One region of the Shinella sp. S4-D37 genome, then DNA from elsewhere that is predicted to be linked to it. Evidence: predicted binding sites of a transcription regulator. Region 1 holds the regulator's gene; each other region holds the start of a gene.
What was found. Region 1 encodes LexA, which represses DNA repair genes until DNA is damaged. Its sites were predicted from a motif close to TGTTCNNNNTGTGTTCNG; they were not measured.
Positions count from the first base shown of each region.

Region 2: AB3G45_RS17880 (DNA polymerase IV) is a predicted target of LexA. The motif match lies at 1,974-1,991, and genes of this name have one in related genera.
Region 3: AB3G45_RS21355 (PA0069 family radical SAM protein) is a predicted target of LexA. The motif match lies at 2,857-2,874, and genes of this name have one in related genera.

Region 1 covers NZ_JBFNXL010000005.1:1,852,684-1,858,513, reverse strand. The annotation lists gene AB3G45_RS16420 (ComEC/Rec2 family competence protein) at 257-2,701, shown strand; gene lexA (transcriptional repressor LexA) at 2,695-3,417, opposite strand; gene glp (gephyrin-like molybdotransferase Glp) at 3,516-4,739, opposite strand; gene moaC (cyclic pyranopterin monophosphate synthase MoaC) at 4,739-5,236, opposite strand; gene trpC (indole-3-glycerol phosphate synthase TrpC) at 5,250-5,830, opposite strand, start outside.
Region 2 covers NZ_JBFNXL010000005.1:2,125,583-2,131,412, forward strand. The annotation lists gene AB3G45_RS17865 (PleD family two-component system response regulator) at 1-1,043, opposite strand, end outside; gene AB3G45_RS17870 (response regulator) at 1,060-1,431, opposite strand; gene AB3G45_RS17875 (DUF3572 domain-containing protein) at 1,573-1,872, shown strand; gene AB3G45_RS17880 (DNA polymerase IV) at 1,996-3,342, shown strand; gene AB3G45_RS17885 (L,D-transpeptidase family protein) at 3,473-4,789, shown strand; partial or broken gene AB3G45_RS17890 (RidA family protein) at 4,927-5,016, shown strand; gene dnaE (DNA polymerase III subunit alpha) at 5,020-5,830, opposite strand, start outside.
Region 3 covers NZ_JBFNXL010000005.1:2,823,496-2,829,325, forward strand. The annotation lists gene AB3G45_RS21335 (4-(cytidine 5'-diphospho)-2-C-methyl-D-erythritol kinase) at 1-614, shown strand, start outside; gene moaB (molybdenum cofactor biosynthesis protein B) at 601-1,149, shown strand; gene AB3G45_RS21345 (calcium-binding protein) at 1,227-2,219, shown strand; gene AB3G45_RS21350 (glycosyl transferase) at 2,239-2,769, opposite strand; gene AB3G45_RS21355 (PA0069 family radical SAM protein) at 2,932-4,089, shown strand; gene AB3G45_RS21360 (ribonuclease HII) at 4,213-4,878, shown strand; gene AB3G45_RS21365 (F0F1 ATP synthase subunit B) at 4,960-5,445, opposite strand; gene AB3G45_RS21370 (F0F1 ATP synthase subunit B) at 5,456-5,830, opposite strand, start outside.

The DNA.
Region 1 (5,830 bases):
AACATGCTCGTTTTGCTAGCCCATTTGCACCTGCCTGCCAAGCGAGACGAAAGACAAATTGTGCATTGCGGAAATAGGCTTTCCGGCAACGCAATATCTACCCTTTCCCGCAAGTTTCAAGCAACTTTTACGCGTGTTTCGTGGATGCGGAGGTGGCATCCTTTCTGTCTGGCTTAGCACTTGCCGCGCCCACTCCTGATTGAAGTTTCGTTCATTCGATTGCACAATGGTGGTGTGATCGGGCGGGGCCGGGACCATGGAGAAGCTCGACGTCGCGGAACGACGGGAGGTGCCCGAGGCCCATGCCTGGCGGGCAGCGCCGGATGACGCCCCCCTGCCGGTTCCGGCGCGCGATGCGGCCTGCAGCGGCGCGCATGCCCGCCTCCGACAGGCGGCAGAATACCTGCGGGGACGGCCCGCCGCGCGGCAGGCCTGCGCCGCAGCCTTCGCGCAGGAGCGGGCGCATGGCCATTTCTTCCTCTTCGTGCCGGTCTTCCTTGGCGCAGGGGCGGCGCTCTGGTTTGCCGCCGCCGCCGATCCGCCGCTTGCCGCCGTGCTGCTTTTCGCCGCCTTCGCGCTCTGGCCGGCCTGGCGCCTGCGCCATCGCGAGGACTGGACCGCGCTTGCGGCCGGCGCTGCGCTCCTCCTTCCCGTCGGCATGCTGCTGGCGGCGTTCGAAAGCGCGCGGCTCGGCACGGTCGTGCTTGATGCGCCGGTCACCACCGAGATCAGCGGCCGGGTGTTGTCGCGCGAAAGCGACGACCGGGGCGCGATCCGCTACCGCGTCGCGCTCGATACGACCCGCGACCCGGTGCTGAAACGGCCGCCCCGCGTGGTGACGGTGCTGGCCCGCAGCCCGCATGCGCCTATTGCGATCGGCGGCGGCATAACCGGGCGGGCACGGCTCGCGCCGGCCTCCGGCCCGGCGCTTGTGAACCTCAACGACTTCGCCTTCGACGCCTATTTCGCCGGCACCGGCGCCGTCGGCTATTTCTACCGCGCCCCGACCGCGGTTGCCTTGGCCGCGCCGGGCGTCGTGGACCGGATCCGCCAGGAGATCGCGGCCTGGCGAAGCAACCTCACCGAGCATATCCGGGGCCGGATCGGCGGGGATGCCGGCGCGATCGCCGCGGCGCTGGTGACCGCCGAGCAGCGGGCGATCGGCACTGAGACGGTGGAGGCGCTGCGGCAGGCGGGGCTTGCCCATGTGCTCGCCATTTCCGGGCTGAACATGGTGCTCGCGGCGGGCACGTTCCTTGTCGGCGCGCGGGGGCTGATGGCGCTGATCCCGGGCTTTTGCGAGCGCTATCCCGCCAAGAAGATCGCCGCCGCCGGCGCGCTCGTCATGGTGACGCTCTACATCCTCGTCTCCGGCGGCGCGATCTCCGCCGTGCGCTCCTGGATCATGATCTGCATCATGCTGGTGGCGGTGCTGTTCGGCCGCGCCGCGATCAGCCTGCGCAACGTGGCGCTGTCGGCGATCGTCATCCTCGCCGTCACCCCCTCCGCCGTCACCAATCCGGGCTTCCAGATGTCCTATGCGGCGACGCTCGGCCTCGTCGCCGGCTATGCCGCCTGGCGCGAGCGTCCGGTGCGGCGGGAGGGCGGGGAAGGGCGCTTCAAACTGTTCGGCGGCGCGCTGGGGCGCTTCCTAGGCGGGCTCATGCTGTCCTCGCTGATCGGCGGGGTCTCGACGCTGGTCTATTCCGTCGGCCATTTCCATCGCATCCCGGCCTATGGGCTTGCCGGCAACCTGCTCGCCATGCCCGTCATCAGCGCCGTCGTCATGCCCTTCGGCCTTGTCGCGGTGCTGCTGATGCCCTTCGGGCTCGACGCCGTGCCCTTCGCGATCATGGGCAAGGGCATCGAGTGGATGATCGCGCTTTCGATGTGGGTCGCGGGCTGGAAGGGCGAGATCGTCACCGGCCGCATCCCGCCCGCCGCCTTCCTGCTGATCGGCCTCGGCGGCGGGCTCGTCTGCATCCTGCGCACGCGGCTGCGCCATGCCGGAACGCTGCTTGCCGCCCTCGGCCTTGCGATCGCCTGCCTTCCCGCCGCGGGCGCCAGGCCGGAAATGCTGGTATCGGAGGACGGCCGCCTGGTCGCCATCCTGCGCGGCGAAACCGTCGCGACGAACCGTGCAAGGCCCTCCGACTTCATCTATTCCCAGTGGCGGCGGGCCTTGCGGCTCGGCGATCTTGCAAAACCGCAAACGCGCAGGAGCGAGGGCCTGACCCTGGAGGAAACGGATGATACTGCGGCAAGCGGGAAACCGCCGCGCCGCAAGGCCGACCGGCAGAAGGCGAAGGAGGCCATGGCGTGGGCGCTCGCGGCAGCCCGGACGGGCGGAAGTTTCGTCTGCGAGGCGAAGGCATTCTGCGCCGCCGTCTCGCCGAGCGGCTGGCGGGTCGTCACCCTGGACGACGTCGCCTTCCTGGGGACGGCCTGCGATGCCGCGGACCTCGTCGTCGTGCCCTTTGCCCTGCGGCTGGAAGCCTGCCGCTCCGGCGCCCGCCTGGTGACGGCGCGTCACCTCAGGCGAACCGGTGCCCTCGAAATCCGGCCGGCGGCCGAAGGGGCTTCCGGCACCTTTTCAGAGGCACACATGACGCCCGCCGTGGAAAGCCTCGACCGGCCCTGGACCCGCCACCGCACCTATGACTGGCGCACCGGCAGCTTCGATCCGCCGAAGGATCAATGATAGCGGCGGATGAGGCCGACCAGCTTGCCCTGGATCTTCACCCGGTCCGGCCCGAAGATGCGGGTCTCGTAGGCGGGGTTTGCCGCTTCGAGCGCGATGGAGGCACCCTTGCGGCGGAAGCGCTTGAGCGTCGCCTCCTCCTCGTCGACGAGGGCGACGATGATCTCGCCGGGATTGGCGCTGCTGGCCGTGCGGATGATCACCGTGTCGCCGTCGAGGATGCCGGCCTCGATCATCGAATCGCCCTTGACCTCCAGCGCATAGTGATCGCCGTTGCCGATCATCTCGGCCGGCACGGTGATGTCGTGGGTGTTGTTCTGGATGGCGGAGATCGGCACGCCGGCGGCGATGCGGCCCATGACCGGAACGGAGACGGAGGAGGAAATCTCCGCAACGGGCGTGCGCTGCGGCGGGGCGGCGACGGCTGGCGGCTGCTTGCCGCGGCTGCCCTCGATGACGGCCGGCGAAAAGCCGCGGCGCGGCTGCAGGCTCTGGCTATAGGCTTCGGGAAGCTTGATCACCTCCAGCGCGCGGGCCCGGTTCGGCAGGCGCCGGATGAAGCCGCGCTCCTCCAGCGCCGTGATGAGGCGGTGGATGCCCGACTTGGACGCGAGATCCAGCGCATCCTTCATCTCGTCGAACGAGGGAGGAATGCCGGACTCCTTCATCCGTTCATGAATGAACAGGAGAAGTTCCTGTTGTTTCCGCGTGAGCATGGCCCCTCCACCGAGAATCGAGTGAAACAAATCCAGAACGGACACTATCTGTTCCATATGTGTTCCGCAAGGGGTTGCTGAAACAATAATAATACTGTTCAGGCGGAGGGTTCGCGCAGGAGAAGCACAGTGCAGGGCGCGCCCGCGGGGATCGCGGGCGCGTGCGGCGGGCGGATGAGGAGGCCTTCGGAGGCCGCGAAAGCCTTCATCATGGAAGAATCCTGCTTGTCCAGTGGCGTGACCATGAGGTCGCCGGCGGGGCCACGGGCAAGGCGTGCGCGCACATAGTCCTGCCGATGGTCGTTTTCCTTGAGGGGCACGGCGGCGATTGCCGGATACTCGCGGCTTACCGCCGGCAGGTGCGCGAGGCGGCGCACGAGGGGAACGAGGAAGAGGTGGGAGCAGACGAGACTCGAGACGGGATTGCCGGGCAGGCCCATGACGTGCACGGCGCCGAGGCGGCCGACCATCAGCGGCTTTCCCGGGCGCATGGCGATGCGCCAGAAGTCGAGCTCCATGCCGGCCTCGCCGAGCACGGGCTGCACGAGGTCGAAGTCCCCGACGGAGGCGCCGCCGAGCGTGACGAGCCCATCGATATCGAGCGACAGCGCCCGGCGCACGGCCTGAAGCATCGCCTCCTTGTCGTCCGCGACGATCCCGAGGTCGATCACCTGCGCGCCGGCCGCACGGGCGAGGGCCGCGACGCCGTACGTGTTGGAGGCGATGATCTGGCTGGTTCCCGGCGGCGTGCCGGGCGGCACGAGTTCGTCGCCGGTGGCGAGCACGGCAATGCGTGGGCGGGCATAGACGGACAGCGCCGCATGGTTCATGGCCGCCGCGACCGTCAGGCGGCCGGCATCGAGCATGTCGCCGGCTTTCAGGACGACCTCGCCTTCGGAAAAATCCTGGCCTCGCGGGCGGATGTGGCGGCCCTTCGGCGTGAGGAAGGTGGTGCGGATGCGGCCGTCCTCCAGCACCGCGGCGTCTTCCTGCAGGAGCACGGTATCGGCGAAGGCCGGCAGCGGGGCGCCGGTGAAGATGCGCACGGCCTCGCCGGGACCGGCGGTGCCTTCGAAGGCGTGGCCGGCGGAAGACATGCCTGCAACGGTCAGGATCGAGCCGAGCGCGGCGATATCCGCGTGGCGCACGGCATAGCCGTCCATCGCGGAATTGTCGAAGGGCGGCTGCGTCAGCCGGGCGGCGACGTCCTCTGCCAGCACGCGGCCGTCGGCCTCATGCAGCGGGACCGTCTCGGTGCGCCGGGTCGGCCGGGCGGTGGAAAGCAGGCGATGGAGGGCGTCTTCGACGGGCAGCAGCGACATCAGCCGGCGTCTCCGCGCCGGTAGTCGCCGGAGCGGCCGCCGGATTTCTCCACGAGGCGGATGCCGCCTATCTCCATCTCCCGGTCGGCGGCCTTCGCCATGTCGTAGATGGTGAGGCAGGCGACGCTGACGGCGGTGAGCGCCTCCATCTCCACGCCGGTGCGGCCGGTGAGCTTGGCCATCGCCTCGACGCGCAGGCCCGGCAGGGCGCGGTCCTCGCGAATATCGACGGCGACCTTGGTCAGCATCAGCGGATGGCAGAGCGGGATGAGGCTGGCGGTCTGCTTGGCGGCCATGATGCCGGCAAGCCGCGCCGTACCGATCACGTCGCCCTTCTTGGCATTGCCGGTCAGGATGAGGTCCAGCGTTTCCGGCGCCATGCGGATGCACCCTTCGGCAAGCGCGACGCGCACCGTCTCCGCCTTGTCGCCGACATCCACCATGTCGGCCTTGCCGGAGGCGTCGATATGGGTGAGCGTGCGGGCCTCGCCCGTCATGTCGGGACCGCCATCATTCCGCCGCCAGCATGCCGGCCGAGCCGGTGAGGAGTTCGCCGGTGGCGGCCGCCACGTCGTCCTTGCGCATCAGGCTTTCGCCGACGAGGAAGGTCGAGATGCCGACCTTGCCGAGCCGTTCGCAATCCGCATGGGTGAAGATGCCGCTCTCGCCGACCAGCAGCCGGTCGTCCGGCACCATGCCGGCAAGCTTTTCCGACACGGCGAGGTCCACCTCGAAGGTGCGCAGGTTGCGGTTGTTGATGCCGACGAGCTTGGACTTGAGCTTCAGCGCCCGCTCCATTTCGGGCGCGTCGTGCACCTCGATCAAGACGTCCATGCCGAGCGAGAACGCGGCGTCTTCGAGTTTCTTCGCATCGTCGTCGCCGAGCGAGGCCATGATGAGGAGGATGCAGTCCGCGCCCCAGGCGCGCGCCTCCAGCACCTGGTAGCTGTCGAACATGAAATCCTTGCGCAGCGCCGGCAGGCCGCAGGCCGCACGCGCCGCCGTCAGGAATTCCGGCGCGCCCTGAAAACTCGGCGTGTCGGTGAGGACGGAAAGGCAGGCCGCGCCGCCGGCCTCATACGCTTTCGCCA
Region 2 (5,830 bases), 270 kb from region 1:
AGCACGGCATCGCCCGCATCGTGGCCGTGGGTGTCGTTGACCAGCTTGAAGCGGTCGATATCGGTGATGCAGACGGAAAGCGGCCGGCCCCGCGCCATCGCCCGGTCGACCAGCAGCTTCATGTGGTTGTCGAGGTAGCGGCGGTTGTGCAGGCCCGTCAGGCCGTCCGTGACGGCCAGTTCGATCGTCTGGCGCACGCTGGCGCGCAGGCGGTCGTTGCACCGCTTGCGGCGGATCTGGGTGAGGCTGCGGGCGATCAGCTCGTTCGGGTCGATCGGCCGAACCAGGTAGTCCGTCACGCCGAGATCGAGCGCGCGCACCACCATGTCGTCGTCGCCCTGTTCGGCGATCAGCAGGATCGGCAGGAAACGCGTGCGCTCCAGCGAGCGGAGCTGCGAACACAGGCGCAGCGGATCGTAGTCCTCGAAATTGGCGTTGACGATCACCAGCTCGAAATTGCTCTCGGCCGCCTGGAAGAGCGCGGCCTGCGGGTCCGACATGGAGGTGACCTCGGCGACCGGCTTCAGCGCGCGCACGATCCGCTCCTGCGAGCTGGCGCGGCCGTCGACGAGGAGGACTTCGCCCGGCTCGTCGCCGAGATTGTCGTCCAGCCCGTCCTCCAGGGAGATGGCGCGGGCGGTGGCCGCGCGCATGCGCAATTCGTCGGTCAGCGTCTTCAGCCGCACGAGGCTCTTCACCCGCGACATGAGCTGCAGGTCGTTGACCGGCTTGGTCAGGAAATCGTCGGCGCCGGCCTTGAGGCCGCGCACGCGGTCGGAGGGCTGGTCGAGCGCCGTCACCATGACGACCGGGATATGGGCGGTGCGCGGATTGGCCTTCAGCCGCGCGCAGACCTCGAAGCCGTCGATGCCGGGCATCATGATGTCGAGCAGGATCAGGTCGACCTGGGTGCGCTCGCACATGGCGAGCGCATCATAGCCGTTCTCCGCCGTCAGCACGTCGAAATATTCCGCGAGCAGCCGCGCTTCGAGCAGCTTCACATTGGCCGGAATGTCGTCGACGACGAGGATACGTGCTGTCATGGCCCTGACCTCTACCTCATGCGTCGCCGAGATAGGTCTTGATGGTCTCGATGAATTTCGGCACCGAGATCGGCTTGGAGACATAGGCCTCGCAGCCGCCCTGGCGGATGCGCTCCTCGTCGCCCTTCATCGCGAAGGCCGTTACGGCGATCACCGGGATGACATGGAGCTCGTCGTCCTCCTTCAGCCACTTGGTGACCTCAAGGCCCGAGACCTCCGGAAGCTGGATATCCATCAGGATCAGGTCCGGCCTATGTTTGCGGGCAAGATCGAGGGCTTCCATGCCATTCCTGGTCTGGATGGTCGTATAGCCGGACGCCTCGATGAGATCCCGGAAGAGCTTCATGTTGAGCTCGTTGTCCTCGACAATCATCACCTGCTTGGGCATCGTTCGTCCCTGTTCCTCTCGCCGGCCTTGCAACCTTCCGGGGGATCGATAAGTTGCGGCAAAGCCGAAGTCACCCAGCTTGTCCGCAGCAACGTTAGCGCGACTTGGTTGATTAAAAGGTAAATTTCCCGAGGGAAAACGATGAAGAGCCAAAAAGATACACCCGCGGTTGCCGATGCGCAGGCGACCGCCGCGGCCATCCTCGGCTGGCTCGCCGGCGAACCGGAATTGCTGTCGCGTTTCCTTGCGCTGACAGGCGTCGCGCCCGGCGAGGTGCGCAATGCCGTCGGCGATCCCGGTTTCCTTGCCGGCCTCGTCGGTTTCCTGATGGACCACGAGCCGACCCTTCTCGCCTTCAGCGCGGCGACGGGCGTCCCCCCGGAGGCCGTCGTGCAGGCCCATGCCATCCTCTCCGGGCCATACGGCAGCGAGGATTTCTGAACCGGCGAACCGCGATGGTCGCCGCGTGCCTGTCTGTTCGTCGTCATGCATTCGCCTCCCGCAGCACTTGAGACTCATGAATTTAAGCAGTAATGTCGCGATGTTCAATATTTGTTCCATAAGATGAGCATCGCCGACTCGCGTTTCCCGGGCTTCTGCCGCGACTGCCTTGCCGGGCAGAAGGCCGGCCTGCGCCGTTGCAGCGCCTGCGGCAGCCCCCGCCTCGTCTATCATGACGAGCTCTTCGGCCTGACGCTCGCCCATATCGACTGCGACGCCTTCTATGCGGCGGTCGAGAAGCGCGACAATCCGGAGCTTGCCGACAAGCCGGTCATCATCGGCGGCGGCAAGCGCGGCGTCGTCTCCACCGCCTGCTATGTCGCGCGCATCCACGGCGTGCGCTCGGCCATGCCGATGTTCAAGGCGCTGGAGGCCTGCCCCGATGCGGTGGTGATCAAGCCGGACATGGAGAAATACGTCGCTGTCGGCCGCCAGGTACGCACGATGATGCAGGAGCTGACGCCGCTGGTGCAGCCGCTGTCCATCGACGAGGCCTTCCTGGAGCTCAAGGGCACGGAGCGCCTGCACCACGATCCGCCCGCCCGCGTGCTCGCCCGCTTCGCCCAGCGGGTTGAAAAAGAGGTCGGCATCACCATCTCGATCGGCCTTTCCTACTGCAAGTTCCTCGCCAAGGTCGCCTCGGACCTCAACAAGCCGCGCGGCTTCTCCGTCATCGGCGAAGCGGAGGCGCTCGCCTTCCTGCGCGAAAAGCCGGTGCGCCTCATCTGGGGCGTCGGCAAGGCCTTTGCCGAGACGCTGGAGCGCGACGGCATCCGCACCGTCGGCCAGCTCCAGACCATGGAGGAGACCGACCTGATGCGCCGCTACGGCGTGATGGGCAAGCGCCTCTTCAACCTTTCGCGCGGGCAGGACGACCGCGAGGTCCACCCCAACGACCCCGCCAAGAGCGTATCGGCCGAAACCACCTTCTTCGACGATATTTCAGGCTATGACGAGCTGGTGGCGCATTTGCGCCGCCTCAGCGAGAAGGTGGCGACGCGGCTGCGCAAATCGGGCATTGCCGGCCACACGGTGGTGCTGAAGCTGAAGACCGCCGATTTCAAGGGCCGCACGCGCAACCGCAAGCTCGAAGACCCGACCATGCTCGCCGACCGCATCTTCCGCACCGGCATCGACCTGCTGCGCAAGGAGGCGGACGGCACGAAGTACCGGCTGATCGGCATCGGCGTCAGCGACCTTGCCGATCCCGGCCGGACCGATCCGCCCGATCTCGTCGATCCCGCCGCCGCCCGCCGCGCCGCCGCCGAGGCCGCGATGAACGTGCTGCGCGACAAGTTCGGCAAGGCGAGCGTGGAGACCGGCTATACGTTCGGCAAATCCGGCCCCAGTCGCTTTCACGAAAAATTGACGTTCAAGACCGCCGGAAAAATCGGCGACCCCGCCGAATAAAACCCGGCAGGCCGGCGTTCTTGACTGCATCGGGATGGCACAGATCGGGGGATCGTCGCGTGCAGCAAGCCTTCCTTAAACCGCATGCACTATGCTTCCTGCCGGTTTGTATTGCGTATGGATGGGTCGCATGACGTTTCGCCTCGTTACCGGCATGAGCATAGTGGGCCTGATGCTGAGCTGCGCCACGGCGCTCGGCGGCACCCTCGAAGGTCCGCTCCAGATCATGGTGTCGAAGGACCTGCAGGAATTGAAGATCTATGACGGCGGCGTGGTGGTCGCCACCTCGCGCGTCTCCACCGGCAAGGCCGGGCATTCGACGCCGACCGGCATCTTCTCGATCCTCGAAAAGAAGCGCACGCATTTCTCCAATCTCTACGACAGCGCGCCGATGCCCTTCATGCAGCGGCTGACCTGGTCGGGCATCGCGCTGCACGCCTCCAACAGCGTGCCCGCCTATCCCGCCTCGCACGGCTGCGTGCGCCTGCCGAACGATTTCGCAAAGATCCTGTTCAGCACGACGCGCCGCGGCGGCCATGTCCTCATCACCGACCGCGAGATCGCGCCGCGCCACATCGCACACGCCACGCTGTTCAAGCCGTCCGTCGTCTTGCCGGATACGCCGCTGCTCTCGCAGGCCGGCCTTCGCCCCACCCTCATCGAAGCCGGCGACAAGAGCGTCGAGGTGGCGATGACCGATCCGAAGCCGGCGATCGTCACCCCCATCGTGCAGAAGACCGAAGAGGACCCGATCCGCATCCTCATCACCCGCCGTGGCGCGCGCGAGACGCTGATGGACCTGCAGGCCCTCTTGACCGCACTCGGCCATGATGCCGGCGTTCCCGACGGCCTGCACGGCAAGCAGACCGTGACCGCCATCCGCGCCTTCCAGCTCGCCGAAGGCCTCAAGGAAGACGGCGTGGTCTCGCCGGAGCTTGTCGCCGCCGTCTATGCCAAGGCCGGCAAGGGCGCGCCGCCGAACGGGCAGATCCTCGTGCGGCAGAAGTTCAAGCCCGTGCTCGAAACGCCGATCGTCATCCGCGACCCGCAGATCGCGCTCGGCACGCATTTCCTCATCGCCCGCGCGGTCGACGGCGACAAGGGGACGGCCGAATGGTACGGCGTGAGCATGGACAACCAGCTCTCGCCGGCGACGCTGAAGCGTCTCGGCATTACCACCGAAGCCGACGCCGCCGCCCCCGACGCGCTGGAAAAGACCCTCGACCGCCTCGATATCCCCGAAGAGATGCGCATGCGCATTTCCCGCCTGATGGGCGAAGGCGCCTCCCTCTCGATCTCCGATACGGGCCTTGGCCCGGAGACCGGCAACGGCACGGACTTCATCACCGTGACGCGCAAGGTGCCGCAGAAGGCGGTCGCCACGACGGTGCAGGGCGTCAAGAAGAAGAAAAAGAAGAAGGCGTCGTCGGTCTCCGTCATCAACTGACCGGAGACGTTTGACATGACATCAGGGCCGCTCGCTCTTCCGGCGCGGCGGCTCTTTTCGTCGCGTCCCTTGCCGAAACACCGCAGCAGAAATTGCGCGCATCCCGTCAGGCAGGCCGGGGGAGGAGGCCCGTCGCAAGCGCCTGGAACACCGCAATCGGCGTGAACTGGCTCGCCGGTTTCGACTTCGAGATCAAGGTCGTGGCCCGCGTGCCGACGGCCGCTTGAGCCTCACACCAGCTCCACGTCGAGAACACCCGGCGTGGAGCGCATGGCGGCGGCGATCTCGGAGGAAATGCGGAAGCGCTTGCTCAGCTCCACCTCGATTTCCCGCTGGCCGTTGTCCTTGATCACGATGAAGGAGACGAGGCCGTCGCCCTTCGTGTTGAGATGGGCGGCGATGGAGCGCAGCGGGCCGCTGTCGCGCACATAGACGCGCAGCGCCTTCTGCGTCTGGAGCGATTCCTCCTCCAGCGAGCGCAGCGTCTGGATGCGCAGGCCGATGCCTTCCGGCCGCTCCTCCGCCTGAACCGTCATCACCAGCGATTTGCCGGGCTCCAGCAGGTCGCGGTACTGGTTCAGCATTTCGGAGAACAGCACCGCCTCGAACTGGCCGGAGGAATCGGAGAAGGCGACGATGCCCATCTTGTTGCCGGTGCGGGTCTTGCGCTCCTGCTTGGAGGTGACCGTGCCGGCGAGGCGACCGGCGGTGGCGCCGCGCTTTACCGCGGCGGCAAAATCGCCAAAAGTCTGCACGCGCATCTTGGAGAGGATCGGCGCATAGAAGTCGAGCGGATGGGCCGACAGGTAGAAGCCGAGCACCTGGAACTCGCGGTGCAGCTTTTCCGAGGCGAGCCAGGGCGTATAGGCGGGAAGCGTGATGACTTCCGGGCCCGTCGCGGCGCCCATGCCGAAGATGTCGCCCTGGCCGCTCGCCTTGTTCTCCTGCGCGCGCTGGGCGGCGCCGAGGAGCCGGTCGAGGCCGGCGATCATCGCGGCGCGGTCGTGGCCGAAGCAATCGAAGGCGCCGGCGACGATCAGG
Region 3 (5,830 bases), 970 kb from region 1:
CGCCGCCGGTGCACATCCATCTCGAAAAGAACCTGCCCATCGCATCGGGCATCGGCGGCGGCTCGGCGGATGCCGCCGCGACGCTGCGCGGCCTCCTTAGGCTGTGGCGGGCGGCGCTGCCCGGCGATGCGCTGGAGGCGCTCGCCCTCGGCCTCGGCGCGGATGTGCCGATGTGCCTTGCCGGCCGGCCGCTGCTGGCGCGCGGCGTCGGCGAGGAAATCACCCCCGTCGCCCTGCCGGCCCTTGCCATGGTGCTGGCCAATCCGCTCGTCGGCGTTTCGACGCCCGCTGTCTTCCAGGCGCTCGCTTCGCGCAACAACCCGCCGCTTGCCCTTGCGGGCGCCGCCGGCTGGGCGGATGCGCTTTCGGGCCTTCGCAACGACCTGGAGCCCGCTGCCCGCCGACTCTGCCCGCAAATCGCCGTCATCGCCGAGAGCCTTGCGACAACAGGTCCCGCCCTCGTGCGCATGTCCGGTTCCGGCGCGACCTGCTTTGCGCTATACGAGACGGACGCGGCCGCCGGGACCGCGGCTGCGGCACTCGCGTGCCGGCATCCGCACTGGTTTTTCGCCGCCACGCGCACGCTTGAAGGAACCGACAATGGCGCATATTGACGAGACGAGGCCTTTCATTCCGGTCGGCATCGCCGTGCTCACCGTGTCCGACACGCGCAGCCTCGACACGGACCGCTCCGGCGACACGCTCGTCGCGCGCATCACGGAGGCCGGGCACCGCCTTGCCGGCCGCGCCATCGTGACGGACGACGTGGCCGCGATCCGCGCGACGGTGGAGGCCTGGACGCGCGACGACGCGGTGGACGTCGTCATCACCACGGGCGGCACGGGCTTCACCGGCCGCGACGTGACGCCGGAAGCGCTGGAGCCGCTGTTCGAAAAGCGCATGGACGGCTTTTCCGAAGTCTTCCACCGCATCTCCTACGACAAGATCGGCACCTCGACGATCCAGTCGCGCGCGACCGGCGGCGTCCTCAACGCCACCTTCATCTTCGCGCTGCCGGGCTCGCCCGGTGCCTGCAAGGACGCCTGGGACGGCATCCTGAAGGCGCAGCTCGACTATCGCCACATGCCCTGCAATTTCGTGGAGATCATGCCGCGGCTGGACGAGCACCTGAAGCGCACGGCCGGCTGACCTGTTCCCCGGGAGACTGCGCCCCGCCCGCACCGCCTCTATGACTTTCCCACCCCGACGGATTTGAGGAGAGGACAATGGCACGCACGATCACCGGCACCAACGGCGCGGACCGCATCGTCCAGGGCGGCAGCATCAACAATACCGAACTGACGATCTTCGCCCGCGGCGGCGCGGACACCATCATCCTCAACCGCACCGACGATTTCGGCGGCCGCAACCAGGTGGATGCCGGCAAGGGCAACGACAGCGTCGTCAACATGAAGGAGGACGGCAACGTCATCCTGCTCGGCGCCGGCAACGACACCTATGTGGGCACCGGCTTCGGCTCCTTCGCCAACGAGCGCGCCGATATCGTCAAGGCCGGCTCGGGCAACGACAAGATCGCCGTCAGCACCTTCAAGAGCAGCTATTTCGGCGAGAGCGGCAAGGACAGCTTCTTCTCCGTCGGCCAGCAGAACACCTTTCACGGCGGCTCGGGCACCGATTCGATCAGCTATATCGCGCGCGACGACGACAACGTGCTCGGCGGTTCGGGCGTCGCCATCGATCTCGGCGCGGGCCTGGCGCAGACCGGCGCCAACCGCTTCGAACGCCTGATCAGCATCGAGAACGCCGCCGGCACGGCCGTCGCCGACGCCATTGCCGGCTCCGGCGTCGGAAACGTCCTCAAGGGCCTTGGGGGCGACGACGAGATCGCCGGGCGCGGCGGCAACGACGTGCTCGTCGGCGGGCGCGGCATGGACCTGTTGCAGGGCGGCAGCGGCGCCGACCGTTTCGACTTCAACGGCCGGCTCGAATCGGCCGTCGGCGCGCGCCGCGACGTCATCCTCGACTTCGACCGCGGCGAAGGCGACCGCGTGGACCTGCGCGACATCGACGCCGATGCCGGCCGCGGCGGCAACCAGGCCTTCGACTTCATCGGCGCGAACGGCTTTTCCGGAACGGCGGGCGAATTGCGCTTTTCGGGCGGCATCGTCGCCGGCGACACCAACGGTGACGGCGCGGCGGATTTCGAGATCGCGCTTTCCGGCCTCACCAGCGCCTTCCGCGGCGATTTCCTGCTCTGACGGCGTCAGGCGGAAGCGTTCAACCGGCTTCCGCCCGCATGGCCTTCACGGCCCAGGCCGGCACCATCTCCACCGCGAGGCGGCGAACGCCGGCGCCCGTGGCGATGCCGGCGAGCGCCATGCCGGGGCTGAGCGCCGCAAGGGCCTGGCGCTTGCTGACGAGATAGCCCTGCTCCAGCGGCGCCGGACGGTGCAGAAGGCGCTGGAGGAAGGGCCGGCGATGGCTGCGCGAGCCGAGGAAGCGCGCCGGATTGCGGTTAACGGCCACATGGTCGACGACGGCATCCACCCACCCCACCATGGGCCGGGCGCCGGGCTCCAGCAACAGGAGCCAGTCGCCGCGGGCCGAGCCCAGCACATCCTTCATGTCCCACTCCGTCAGAAAGCGGCAGCCGGCGGCATCGGCCACCGTCGAGGAACCGTCGCGCGAGCCGTGATCGAGCACGATCACATCGCGCACGATACCCTCGACCGCGCCGGAGACGAGCGCCGCGAATGTCTGTGCAAGCTCCGCCTCGTTGTCGCGGCATTCCAGGATGACTGTCAGCATGCCTTCCCATACCGCATCGCAACATCGAATTCCACTGCCTCCCGCAGCCAAGCCGGCCCGCACTCGCGGTGGAGGCGCTCCGAATTTTGTTCTTGCAATGTTCTCATTTGCGCGATAGGAATATAGTCATTGAATCGGGGCCTGCCCCCGGCGGAGACAGCCATGAACGATCTAGCCAGCCTCAGGCAGGGCGCCCTTGCGCCCGGCCATGCGAAAGACGTTGCCGAAGCGCTGATGGCCGAGACGGGCATGCGCGTGGAGAGCGAGCGCCGGCGTGGCCGTGGCGCCGGCCTCAACTTCACCGGCCGCTTCGAGCCGGTGACGCGGGAGACCTTCGACGACGGCTGGCAGACGCTGGAGGAACTGCCGCCCTTCCGCACCGAGGTGCAGGTGGAAAAGCCGCGCAGCATCATCACGCGCAACGAATCGCCCGATATTCCCTTCGACCGCTCGATCAATCCCTATCGCGGCTGCGAACACGGCTGCATCTATTGCTTCGCCCGGCCGACCCATGCCTTCATGGGCCTGTCCGCCGGCCTGGATTTCGAGGCGCGGCTGTTTGCCAAGCCCGATGCGCCGAAGCTGCTGGAGCGCGAGCTTTCCAAACCCGGCTACAAGCCGCGCGTCATCGCGATCGGCACCAACACCGATCCCTACCAGCCGATCGAGAAGGAATGGCGCATCATGCGGCAGATCCTCGACGTGCTGGATGCGGCCAACCATCCGGTCTCGATCGTCACCAAGTCGGCGCTCGTGCTGCGCGACATCGACATCCTCGCGCGCATGGCGGCGCGCGGCCTTGCCTGGGTGGGGCTTTCCGTCACCACGCTCGACCGCAAGCTCGCCCGCACCATGGAGCCGCGCGCCGCGACCCCGCCGCGCCGGCTGGAGGCCATCCGCACGCTTTCTGCGGCCGGCATTCCCGTTGCGATCATGATGGCGCCGATCATTCCCGGCCTCAACGACCACGAGATCGAGCGCGTGCTCGATTCGGGCAAGGCGGCCGGGGCGCTGGAGGCGAGCTACGTGCTGCTGCGCCTGCCGCTGGAGGTGAGCCCCCTCTTTCGCGACTGGCTGCTGCGCCACTACCCGGACCGCTATCGCCACGTCATGTCGCTGGTGCGCTCCATGCGCGGCGGCAAGGATTACGACGCCGAGTTCGGCAAGCGCATGAAGGGCGCCGGTCCCTATGCCTGGCAGATCGCCCGCCGCTTCGAGATGGCGGCCAAGCGGCTGGAGCTGACCCGCACCCGCCGCAGCCTTGCCTGCGACCAGTTCGTGCCGCCTTCGGGCAGCGGCGTGCAGCTCTCGCTGCTGTAGGGCTTTGGTAATCCCGCCGGGCATCCGTGCCCGGCCCGTCCTTCCGGTCTGCCTTTCCCCGGGGCATGCCGGCAATCCTCCGGCGTCCGCCTCCTGCCGGGGGACTTGCAGGGAATCGGATGGATGTGCGAGGTTCGCCGCATGTCCCGTCCATCCTCCGATTCCCGCCTTCTCTTCGACCTGCCCGAGGCCCCCGATTTCCAGATGGAGGCCGCCGCGCGCGCGCGCGGCATCTGGCCGGTGGCCGGCACGGACGAGGCCGGCCGCGGCCCGCTGGCAGGTCCCGTCGTCGCCGCCGCCGTGATACTCGATCCCGACGATATCCCGGACGGGCTCAACGATTCCAAGCAGCTCAGCGCCCTCCGGCGCGAGGCGCTCTTCGCGCGGATCATGCAGTCGGCCTTCGTCTCCGTCGCGTCCAGTTCGTCGCGCCGCATCGATGCCATCGACATCCGCAAGGCGAGCCTCGACGCGATGCGCCGCGCCGTCGCCGGCCTGGAGATCGCGCCGAAGCTCGTCCTGGCCGACGGCCGCGACGTGCCGCCGGGCCTTGCCTGCGAGGGCCGCGCCGTCGTCAAGGGCGATGCCCGCTCGCTCTCCATCGCCGCCGCCTCCATCGTCGCCAAGGTGATGCGCGACCGCATGATGGCGCGCGCCGAGGAGACCTACCCCGGCTACGGCTTCGCCGTCCATGCCGGCTATGCCACCGAGGTGCACCGCAAGGCCATTGCCGCCATCGGCCCCTGCCGGCTGCACCGCATGAGCTTCCGGCCGCTCCGGCAGGATTGACCGGACCTTTGTCGCCGCAAGCGGACAAACGAAAAAGCCGGGCTTTCGCCCGGCTTTCTCAAATCATGCTGTGCCGAAGGCTCAGTTCAGGCGGGTCTTGACTTCGCTGATCGCGTTGTCGAAGAGCGCCTTGCCGGTGGCGGCATCGGCCTTGGCGGCGATGACCTTCTCGGCGGCGGCAACCGCGAGGTCGACGGCGGCGGCGCGCACGGCGTTGATCGCGTCGGCCTCGGCCTGGCGGATCTTCTGCTCGGAGAGCACCGTGCGACGGGCGACGTATTCCTCGGTCTTCTGCTTGGCTTCCGCCGTCAGCGCGCTCGCCTCGCGTTCAGCGGCCGCGACGATGCTTGCGGCTTCCGCCTCGGCATCCTTGCGCTTGCGCTGGTATTCGGCGAGCAGGTGCTGGGCCTCCTCGCGAAGACGCTTGGCTTCCGCCAGCTCGTTCTGGATCTTCTCCGCGCGGGCGTCGAGGCCCTTTGCCATCATGCCCGGAACCTTGAGGTAGGCGATGAGGGCAAGGAACAGCAAGAGGCCGACAAAGGCATAGAATGTTGCGTCGAATGCCATGGTGTCCTCCTTATTCGCCCGCGGCCGTCTTCACGGCGGAAGCGATCTCGGCCTTGGTGGCCTTGGCGCCGATGAGCTGCTCGACGAGGGCTGCCGTGGTTTCCTCGGCGATCGCGCCGACATCGGCAAGGGCCTTGGCCTTGATCTCGGCGATGCGGGTCTCGGCACCGGCGATCTTGTCCTGCAGCGAGGCTTCGATCTTGGCGCGCTCGGCGTCGGCCTTGGCCTTGGCTTCGTCGCGGGCGGTCGAGGCGATCGCGTTGCCCTTGGCGCGGGCGGTCGCGAGATCCTGTTCGTAGGCGGCGATCGCGGCGTCGGCTTCCGCCTTCAGGCGGGAGGCTTCGTCGAGATCCTGTGCGATGCGGTCGTGACGCGTCTCCAGGAT